DNA from 3 places in the Paenibacillus baimaensis genome. Region 1 is predicted to be linked to each of the others. Evidence: riboswitches for the same ligand, from Rfam matches in the RefSeq annotation. Region 1 holds a riboswitch; each other region holds the start of a gene.
The links. Region 1 has a riboswitch for cyclic di-GMP ahead of OB236_RS20850 (Spo0E family sporulation regulatory protein-aspartic acid phosphatase). Riboswitches for the same ligand answer to the same signal wherever they lie in the genome.
Positions count from the first base shown of each region.

Region 2: linked by a shared signal. The riboswitch ahead of OB236_RS12775 (PilZ domain-containing protein) and the one ahead of OB236_RS20850 (Spo0E family sporulation regulatory protein-aspartic acid phosphatase) in region 1 are both predicted to bind cyclic di-GMP.
Region 3: linked by a shared signal. The riboswitch ahead of OB236_RS17295 (transglutaminase domain-containing protein) and the one ahead of OB236_RS20850 (Spo0E family sporulation regulatory protein-aspartic acid phosphatase) in region 1 are both predicted to bind cyclic di-GMP.

Region 1 is NZ_JAOQIO010000084.1:384,120-387,232, reverse strand. Features, by position in the region: gene OB236_RS20860 (voltage-gated chloride channel family protein) at 1-689, opposite strand, end outside; gene OB236_RS20855 (hypothetical protein) at 883-1,296, shown strand; gene OB236_RS20850 (Spo0E family sporulation regulatory protein-aspartic acid phosphatase) at 1,380-1,568, opposite strand; cyclic di-GMP riboswitch class I at 1,604-1,690, opposite strand; gene OB236_RS20845 (sporulation protein YjcZ) at 1,945-2,064, shown strand; gene OB236_RS20840 (discoidin domain-containing protein) at 2,190-3,113, opposite strand, start outside.
Region 2 is NZ_JAOQIO010000036.1:139,908-143,020, forward strand. Features, by position in the region: gene ychF (redox-regulated ATPase YchF) at 35-1,135, opposite strand; gene OB236_RS12775 (PilZ domain-containing protein) at 1,270-1,983, opposite strand; cyclic di-GMP riboswitch class I at 2,109-2,202, opposite strand; gene OB236_RS12780 (thiol-disulfide oxidoreductase DCC family protein) at 2,376-2,819, shown strand; gene tadA (tRNA adenosine(34) deaminase TadA) at 2,955-3,113, shown strand, end outside.
Region 3 is NZ_JAOQIO010000069.1:94,660-97,772, forward strand. Features, by position in the region: gene srtB (class B sortase) at 1-407, shown strand, start outside; gene OB236_RS17295 (transglutaminase domain-containing protein) at 418-1,239, opposite strand; cyclic di-GMP riboswitch class I at 1,295-1,378, opposite strand; gene OB236_RS17300 (acetylornithine deacetylase) at 1,572-2,846, shown strand; gene tenA (thiaminase II) at 2,874-3,113, shown strand, end outside.

The DNA of each region.
Region 1 (3,113 bases):
GCACTGAGCGGCGGCACTTGCCCCATCGAATAATGAGCGTGCATCACTCCCCATCCTAACGTCACCGCATGTCCAACCAAACTTGCAATCAGGCACGGAAGTAAGGCCTCATAGCTGATCAGACCGATGATTAACACCTCCATACCAAAGACAGCCCCTGCAAGCGGGGTTCCGAACACCGATCCGAAGCCTGCGCTGATACCGCACATTAGCAGAATTTTACGATCGTCCGGATGAATACGCAGCAGCTTGCCCAGATACTCGGACAAGCTGCCACCCATTTGAACCGCCGTCCCCTCACGCCCTGCCGAGCCGCCGAATAAATGCGTCAACACCGTGCCGATCAGCACAAAAGGAGCCATACGCAATGGTATGGTTTCACGTCCATCATGAATTTGCTCCAAAATCAGATTATTGCCTTTTATACTGCTGCTGCCATAGGCATGATACATCCAGCTGACCAAAGCACCACCAAGGGGCAGTAAATATAACAGCCACGGATGTTCGTATCGTAAACTTGTAGCCGAATCCAGACTTAACAGAAATAGCGCCGAGGCCGAGCCGGTCATGACGCCTACTAAACTCGCCAGCACCAACCACCACAGTACATACTTGATGAAAGCCAAGTGCTGAAACCTCCGACTACCAGAGAAAGTCCGATCTCCCCATTTTTTCAGCCAGTTGTTCATATTCCTCTTCCACTCCCCGAACACTCTTTCACGTAATAATACCTCTCATGACATACAGGCGCAAGAAATTAATCCGACTTAGGGCATAATTGATATGACGAATCCCCATCAAACTTTAGCAGGATGTGCTCAATCACCTTTTTATTCCATATGAGTAGATGTTAAAATATTACTATTCAAAGGAGGAAGAAAAATGGATGACACTTCTGATCTAAACCCCATCGACTATGCTCAAATCATTGTAAAGATTAACGCTTCGATACAGCCTGCAAGCAAGTTTGTCAAAGAGCTGTATGAGCATCCTGATAAGAAATGGGATCCCGATAAACGCATCCTGAATTTAAAGGAAGAGTTAATTTCATTTGTGCATTGTCAACATGAGATTTTAGCATTAAATGTGCCTGATCTATTTTTAGTCGAGCACGTACAACTTATGTCGGCCTATCAAGATATAACTAACGGAACTCAAGAAATGATCCATAGCTTTGATACCAACACCGGTGTACTGAACTCAAATCGTTATGACTCCGGCTATGCATTACAAAAAGAAGCTATCCATAAAATCATACCTGTTTTGCAAACCATCATCAGAAAACTAACTCCATAAAGGCACATAGGCCCTTAGCATATGCTCGTTAAATGGCATCAAAAAAAGAGCTGTATGTCTACAGCTCTAACATTTATAAGTATTTAATTTTGATATTTAATAAATTTATTCAATTTTCGATCAAGCATTACACTAAGTTGGACCAAGAGAGGGTCATGTAAACTTTCCGTTTGATCGTACACATTGACCATGCAATTTTTTAAGGCTTCAATCTCTGCAACAAGCAAAACCAATCTTACTTTTTGAAGCTGTCTACTTTTAGTAAGCTCCATACACATTCCTCCTTTGATTTTAAAAAAGAGAGTATTTCGGTAACTGGCTGGCATAGTCGCATTGACTTTAGCCCCTAATAGTTTTGCGTCCCCATTTTTCAATGGCTTTGCCTTTTTCGATATTGCGTATGCGATTCTATTATACTACAAATATCGCTATTTTTTATAGAATTAAAGCACTAAATCTTCGACATTATTTTCGTTTTTATTGAATTTTTTGTCATTTATTATTATTCTGCCCCCTTTATATGGAGATATTTAATATTGGGGGGGAACTTGCTCTTTTCAATGACAATTACCCATTTTTGCATCTGTCCAATCACGTATCCGCTAACATTCATAAGATGCACTATACAAGGCGCGAGGAGGGATAAACATGGGTGCACTCGGAGTTGGCGGAAGCTGTGCAAGTTGTGCAGGTTATGGTCTTGGAACTACTACAGCCGTGATTCTTGTTCTCTATATTCTGCTTGTTATTATTTTAAGAACATTTTAAAGTAGTGATCTAACCACCTCCCAATCAACTCGGGAGGTGGTTACTGACTACCATTTCGGTGTCTGGACACTGAACTGGGACTGCACTCAATTAAATTTCAAATTATCATGTGTAAGACAAAACCATTAGTTAAAATCTTCGGAATCATAGGAAGAAATCTTATCAAATATCACGACTTCATGTCTCGCTGAGAACGGACCTTTTTTCAATGGATTTTCAAATGTGTAGCGCGATGGACCTATACCAGCGGATTTAGCATCATACCAAGCAACGAAAGCATTATAGTCAGCTGCAGATAGGATAAACTCTTCTACCTTGCCGTCTGTTAAAGTAATACTTAAAGCAGTTCCTATGGTAATTTCAGCTACTTCAGCAGGTATTCCACTGCCGCTGATGCTGTATTCATCGTAATTAAATTTTAAAATCTTGTCGAAAATCAGATTGTTTTTACGAACTGAAAAAGAACCTTTTAGGTGCTGATTAACGAAAGTATATTTGGCCGGACCTGTACCTGCTGCTTTGGTATCGTACCAATTGAGGAAAGCAGTTAATTCCGTTTTGGAAATATTGTATTCAAACGTATCTCCATTCGTCATGGTTGTAGTAAGGATGACTCTACTTGTACCCATAGGTGTAGCTGAGGCTTCGTTGGAGTTGGCGCTTTCTCCACCTGCACTTAAAGCTGTAATTACATAATAATACTTAGTTCCGTTTATGACTGTGGTGTCTGTATAAGGCGAACCGTAAACGTTGCTGGCAACCGTGGTATATGGGCCACTTGTAGTTGTGGAACGTTTGATGTTGTAGCCGGTAGCTCCAGTTACGGAAGACCAAGTCAGAATAACCTGGGCATCTCCTGCTGCAGCTACCAAATTTGTTATTGCCGGTATGGAGGGAACCGCCCTCTCCATCATTTCCAATTCGTGAATATCAAGATTCACATTGTAGGTAGTTGATCCATTATTGGCACTTATATTAATTCTATATTTTTTAAAAGCAGTATTATTATCAAATGTAAAAGCCTTCGAATCACCGTCTACCCAGTGGGT
Region 2 (3,113 bases), on a different contig from region 1:
CTATGCTTACATCGTTCCCGCGTCCGATGCCTCGCTATACGTTGAAGCGGAAATGCATCACATCTCCGTCCTTCACGACGTATTCTTTTCCTTCCAGACGTACCTGGCCTTTTTCCTTGGCGCCATTCATCGAGCCGGCATTGACCAGATCCTGATAGGCAACAACCTCAGCTCGAATAAAGCCACGTTCAAAATCGGTATGAATCACACCCGCCGCTTGCGGTGCTTTGGTCCCCTCGACAATCGTCCATGCACGAACCTCTTGTACGCCAGCTGTAAAATACGTATATAAACCGAGCAGTCGATAAGCGGCTTTAATCAGACGGTTCAAGCCCGATTCCTGCAAACCGAGTTCTTCCAGGAACATCGCCTTATCCTCGCCTTCCAGCTCCGCAATTTCCGATTCTACCTTGGCACTGATCGGCACAACTTCCGCACCTTCAGCCGCGGCGAACTCGCGAACCTTTTGCACATAAGGGTTATCATCAGCAGTAGCCACTTCATCCTCACTTACATTGGCTGCATACAGCATCGGCTTCATTGTCAATAAATGCAGATCGCGAATCAGCAGCTTCTCATCAGCGCTTAATTCCACACTGCGCGCAGGCTGGTCGTTATACAAGGCTTCCTTCACACGCTCCAGGCATTCGACCTCAGCTGCATACTTTTTGTCGCCGCCCTTAATATTTTTACGCGAACGCTCGATCCGTTTTTCAACCGATTCAATATCCGCCAATACAAGCTCCAAATTAATCGTCTCAATATCGCTAACCGGATTGATGCCGCCGGATACGTGTGTAATGTTCTCATCCTCGAAGCAGCGCACTACGTGAACAATCGCATCCACCTCACGGATATGAGCCAGAAACTTGTTGCCAAGTCCTTCTCCCTTGCTCGCGCCCTTAACCAGACCGGCAATATCGACAAATTCAAAAGCTGTAGGCACTACGCTCTTAGGTATGACAATTTCCGTCAGCTTAACCAGACGCTCATCAGGAACCTCTACCACACCGACATTTGGGTCAATTGTACAAAAAGGGTAGTTCGCCATTTCGGCGCCTGCCTGTGTTATCGCATTAAATAAAGTGGATTTTCCTACGTTCGGCAGACCCACGATTCCAGCTTTTAAAGCCATGTATAGGACAACTCCTTAATTAAATGTTTTCCGTATCCCTAAATAGTTATTATATCGCATTTAAAGAACTATTGTCACTATGCAAAAAAATCCGCCTGAGGGGCGGAGTCAACCAAGCTTATGCCGTTATTGATTTACTTGAATGTACGCTTTATCATTTCCAAATTCTTTTTGCTAAAGTGCGCTTCCACCTGTTTTTTCAATACATAAGCTCTTAATGAATTGGCTTTGTCTGAAGCCAGCTGCACGTATTGGGCCCCGTAATAATAACCGCCCTCGATCTTTTCACGTCTGATGACCTCGCATACGCAAGGAAATGAAAAGCCCAGATCCAATTCGGCATCTACGACTGAATCGTGCCCAAGATCGAACTCGTCCCGGACAGTAAATCCAAGTCCACTCACACTTATATTTTGAACGGTCAGCCCAACAGCCTTGCTTAACGGTTGCTTTTCATTCGTATCCAGACGGATCAGCTTATGGATTGTGCCCTTTTCACTGACCTCAATCCGGGGATTGCTGCGCTTTTCTATAAACCGCTGCCGATTTTGCGGTGGGTTAATCACGATTAGCGAGCCTTCATCCTTGGCCACCACAGTCGATTGGAATGTAAAAATACCTCCCGCTGAATATACGGTCAGTTTCACCGAATCTCCCAGCTCAAAAACCTTGTATTCAGGAATTTCAATTTCCAAAATGTCACCTTCTGCATACGATAACAGACCTGTGGACACAAAATCATTTTTCTCCACAACAGTACGGCTATGAATCAAGACAGTGGACGGGTTTTTGAATATCTCATCCGTGTATTCGTAACTTATGCCTGAGGTTACAGATCTGGATAGCATCGTCATCCCACTCCTCACATTGATATCTCTGTAATTCAATCCTGATTCATGCCGATATAATAATAAAGGCCGCTCTCCGACATCAAGTCTGGAAAACAGCCGTTGCACACCGCTAGTGAAGCTTCATCGGCGGCTAGGCTGTCATAGTCTCTTCATGCAAGAAACCTTAGACCCTGAGCTTTGCGTCCTTGCTTTTCAGCAAGTTTGCCTACGGGTATCATTTGGTGATGAAAATCACAGCATTTTAGGACATAATACCTATATGAGGTGATGCTGTTATTATACGTTCTCGATTTTATCTCTGCAAGCTTTTTTCATGGAATTTACAATAAATTCATTTGTATTTGATGAAAATGTGATATAATGCTCCAAATTAAGGGGAAGGTGATGCCATGACAGCTCAAAATGATCCAAAACCCGAACAATCACTGGAAACGCATTCAATTGTCTTGTTTGATGGCGTTTGCCGATTTTGTAATGGATGGGTACAATTCATTCTACGTCATGATCAGCACGATACGTTCCGATTTGCTCCACTTCAATCCGATTACGCCATACAACTGCTAGCCTCCGGTATATTGAAGAATGAGAACGATTCACTGGATTCGGTTATACTCTGTGAAGGACGTTCTGTCTACACCCATTCTTCGGCAGTTTTGCAAATTTGCAAACGATTAGGGGGTGCCTGGCGTCTGCTCACCGTGTTCACAGCCATACCTAAACCGATTAGAGACGCTGTCTACCGATTCATTGCCAAGCGCAGGTATCGCTGGTTCGGCAAGTACGACAGCTGCATGATTCCCAGTGCAGAGATTCGCAGCAAGTTTATCGGATAATGGCATTTTCCACAGCGATTTCAAGTGATTTGTGCATAACCACCGGGTTATCCACAGCTTTATCCACAGCATGTTCACAACCGAATATTTGTTCCCTGTTTATTCACATCCCAACTGCTAGAAGAGGTGTTTCCTGTGCAAGAGCACATTGAATATATGCAGGCCGCAATTGAAGAAGCACGCAAGGCTGAAGAGCTGCTCGAGGTGCCTATCGGGGCTGTTGTTGTATGGCAAAATCAGATTATTGGCCGCGGCTATAATCTAAGAGAATCCACGCTGGACCCGCTCGCTCAC
Region 3 (3,113 bases), on a different contig from region 1:
TGGATTACCGTCTGGACACGAATCAAGAACAACGTAATCTTGTCATTTATGGACATAATATGATAGATGGCTCCATGTTCGGAAGCCTTGGTAATTATAAAAACAAAGATTTTTTTGCGGAGCACCGCAATATTAATTGGGGAATACAAGGGAAAATGAGCGATTGGGAAATATTTTCCGTTTATACCATTGACGCTAGAAAAGATACTGTCGATATTTCATATGAAAACGACGATGCGTTTCTTCTTGATTTAGACCAATATCGAAAAAAATCTATGTATCAGGCGGCTGTGAATCTGCAAAAGGATGATCAAATTCTTACATTGGTAACATGCAGCAATGAGACAGATGATACTCGTTTAGTCATACATGCAGTAAAAAAGGGGCCGAGGGTCCCTTTTTCTTAACAATCATATCTTATTTTGCAATCGGATAATCGCTTTCCACCCAAGTATGACCCGTTTTCAGAAGAGCTTCATTTGTTACATTAAAATATTTAGTAGATTGAACACCTGGATTATCAGGTGTAGGGTCGTCAAAGACGGTATCAAGCATATACCAGTTGCTATCTATGTTTACTGCATTCCACATGTGCGTTTGCGCAGGATCATCATTTATGTAACCAACCACGAGCCGACTTGTGATTCCTGCTTTATTGAGAAGCTTATTCGTTAGGATCGCATAGCCTTGGCACACGGCCTTTTTGTTGAAGAGTGCTGAGTAAGCCGTATGACCAATGTCGTCTAAATTTTCATAAGAGGTATTGGAGACGACATAGTCGTGAATGGCAGCTTCTTTTTCAAGATTGTTCATGTTTGGTGTCAGAATTTCCTTCAGAATACGGTCAACCTCATTGTCTACGTATTGGTCTTGTTCTACTGACGTAAGATATTGTGGCGTTAGAGTAATCGTAATATTACCGATGCTTCCCTTCATATTCATAGACAGGTCTTTCATATTCCAGTAAAGTTCTTCCTCAAGATTCCGTTGTGCAAGGTCTATAGTATTTTTAATTGCTTGAACGTAACTTTTCGAATCTTCTGTATCTTTAGCTGTGTAGGTGATTGTAATGGAATCTGATTTTTTAGCAAGCTCAGCTTGAATTGTTAATTCCAGCTCTGTTAAATTACTAGCTTGCAGTGGCGCGCTGGCGCTTGCAGTTTCTGCTTGTACCAACGAAGAGATAAGAAAAAGCATAACGGTGAGTAAGGTAACGAAAATCTTTAATTTGGAATACATAGCAAAAAACCTCCCTTGTCATTAAGCCAAAAGAGGGTACAATGTACTGTTGCCTCTTGGCGACCCGACGATCATAGCAAAATGCTTTAGACTCGTGGCTTTGCGTCCCTGCCTTTCGACAGGTTTGCCCTTTTCAAAAGTTATTAGATTTGAGCCTATCATACCACAGGGTACTATGAAGTTCAACCTGTATTAGCCATGAAGGCTACATGGTATGAATCGAAAGACTCGATTGAGTAAACCCGTGCAGGTATGCTACTATTTGATCATTATGAGCAGGGCTTCTTCTTCAGGAGAGGCGTCTTTTTATGTAACGGAAGGGGGCTAAGATAGTGAAGATAAATCTGGAAGCATTGCTTCAACAAGTAGACCAGCGACAGGTGGAGCTCATCGATCTGGTCGAGCGTTTGATCCGGTTTCAAACACCGGCGCCACCCGCTCGCAATACGGAGGAGGCACAGCAGTTTGTCGCTGCATTTTTGCAGGATAAGGGCTTTGTTATTGACAAATGGGACGTATACCCTGGAGATCCGAATGTCGTTGGTGTGTTAAAAGGCAGTGCATCAGATACGTATAAAAGCTTGATTATTAATGGTCATATGGACGTGGCTGAGGTGAGTCCAGACGAAGCTTGGGAAACGACACCCTTCACCCCGATTGTCAGGGACGGTGCGATCATTGGCCGAGGTGCCGCGGATATGAAGGCGGGGCTTGCCGGGGCGCTGTTTGCTACTCAGCTGCTTCATGAAGCAGGTATCCGGCTGCCCGGTGACCTTACGTTCCAATCCGTGATTGGAGAAGAAATAGGCGAAGCGGGAACGCTTGAATGCTGCAAACGCGGGTACAGCGCGGATTTTGCCGTTGTTGTCGATACGAGTGATTTGCATATTCAAGGGCAGGGCGGCGTCATTACAGGCTGGATCACGGTGAAGAGCAAGCAAACCTTTCACGACGCGACGAGAAGGAGCATGATCCATGCCGGAGGCAAGCTATTCGGCGCAAGCGCTATTGAGAAAATGGTGAAGTTGATTCAAGGGCTGCAGGATTTGGAGCGTCACTGGTCCGTAATTAAAAGTTATCCGGATTGTCCACCAGGAGCAAGTACGATCAATCCTGCCGTCATTGAAGGCGGTCGACATGCCGCGTTCATTGCCGATGAATGCCGATTATGGATCACCGTACATTTTTATCCGAATGAGACCCATGAACAAGTAGCCAAAGAAATCGAGGAGCATATCAGACTGGTGGCTGCTGGAGATGTATGGCTTAGAGACAATCCCCCTGAGTTTACATGGGGCGGGTCGTCGATGATTGAAGATCGCGGCGAAATCTTCCCTTCATTGGAGGTGGACCCGCAGCATGCCGCTGTTCGTGCGTTAATAGGGGCTCACGAGCGTATTTTGAACAGCCAGCCTATTGTTGATGTATCACCGACTGTCACCGATGGGGGCTGGTTTGGGGATGCTGGTATTCCCGCAGCTATTTATGGACCGGGCGATTTGGGCAATGCCCACTCCGTCAACGAGCAGGTATCGATCCAGCAGGTAGTAGATTTCACCAAAGTGATGCTTCAATTTATATACGAATGGGGACATACGAAGAAATAACCCTTTAAAGAAAAGAGGAAGCTGTCGATGACATTTTCAACCTACTTATATGAAAAGCTCCAGCATGTCTGGCGCCAAAATCATACTCATCCTTTTGTACAGGAGCTTGGGCAGGGAACGCTCCCCATCGAGAAGTTTCGCTTCTATATGGTTCAGGACTATTTGTATTTAATTGATTATGCGAAGCTATTTGCTCTGGGCGCTGTAAAAGCGAATGATATCGGGACGATGGGCAAGTTTGCTGCGCTGCTGAACTCCACGATGAAT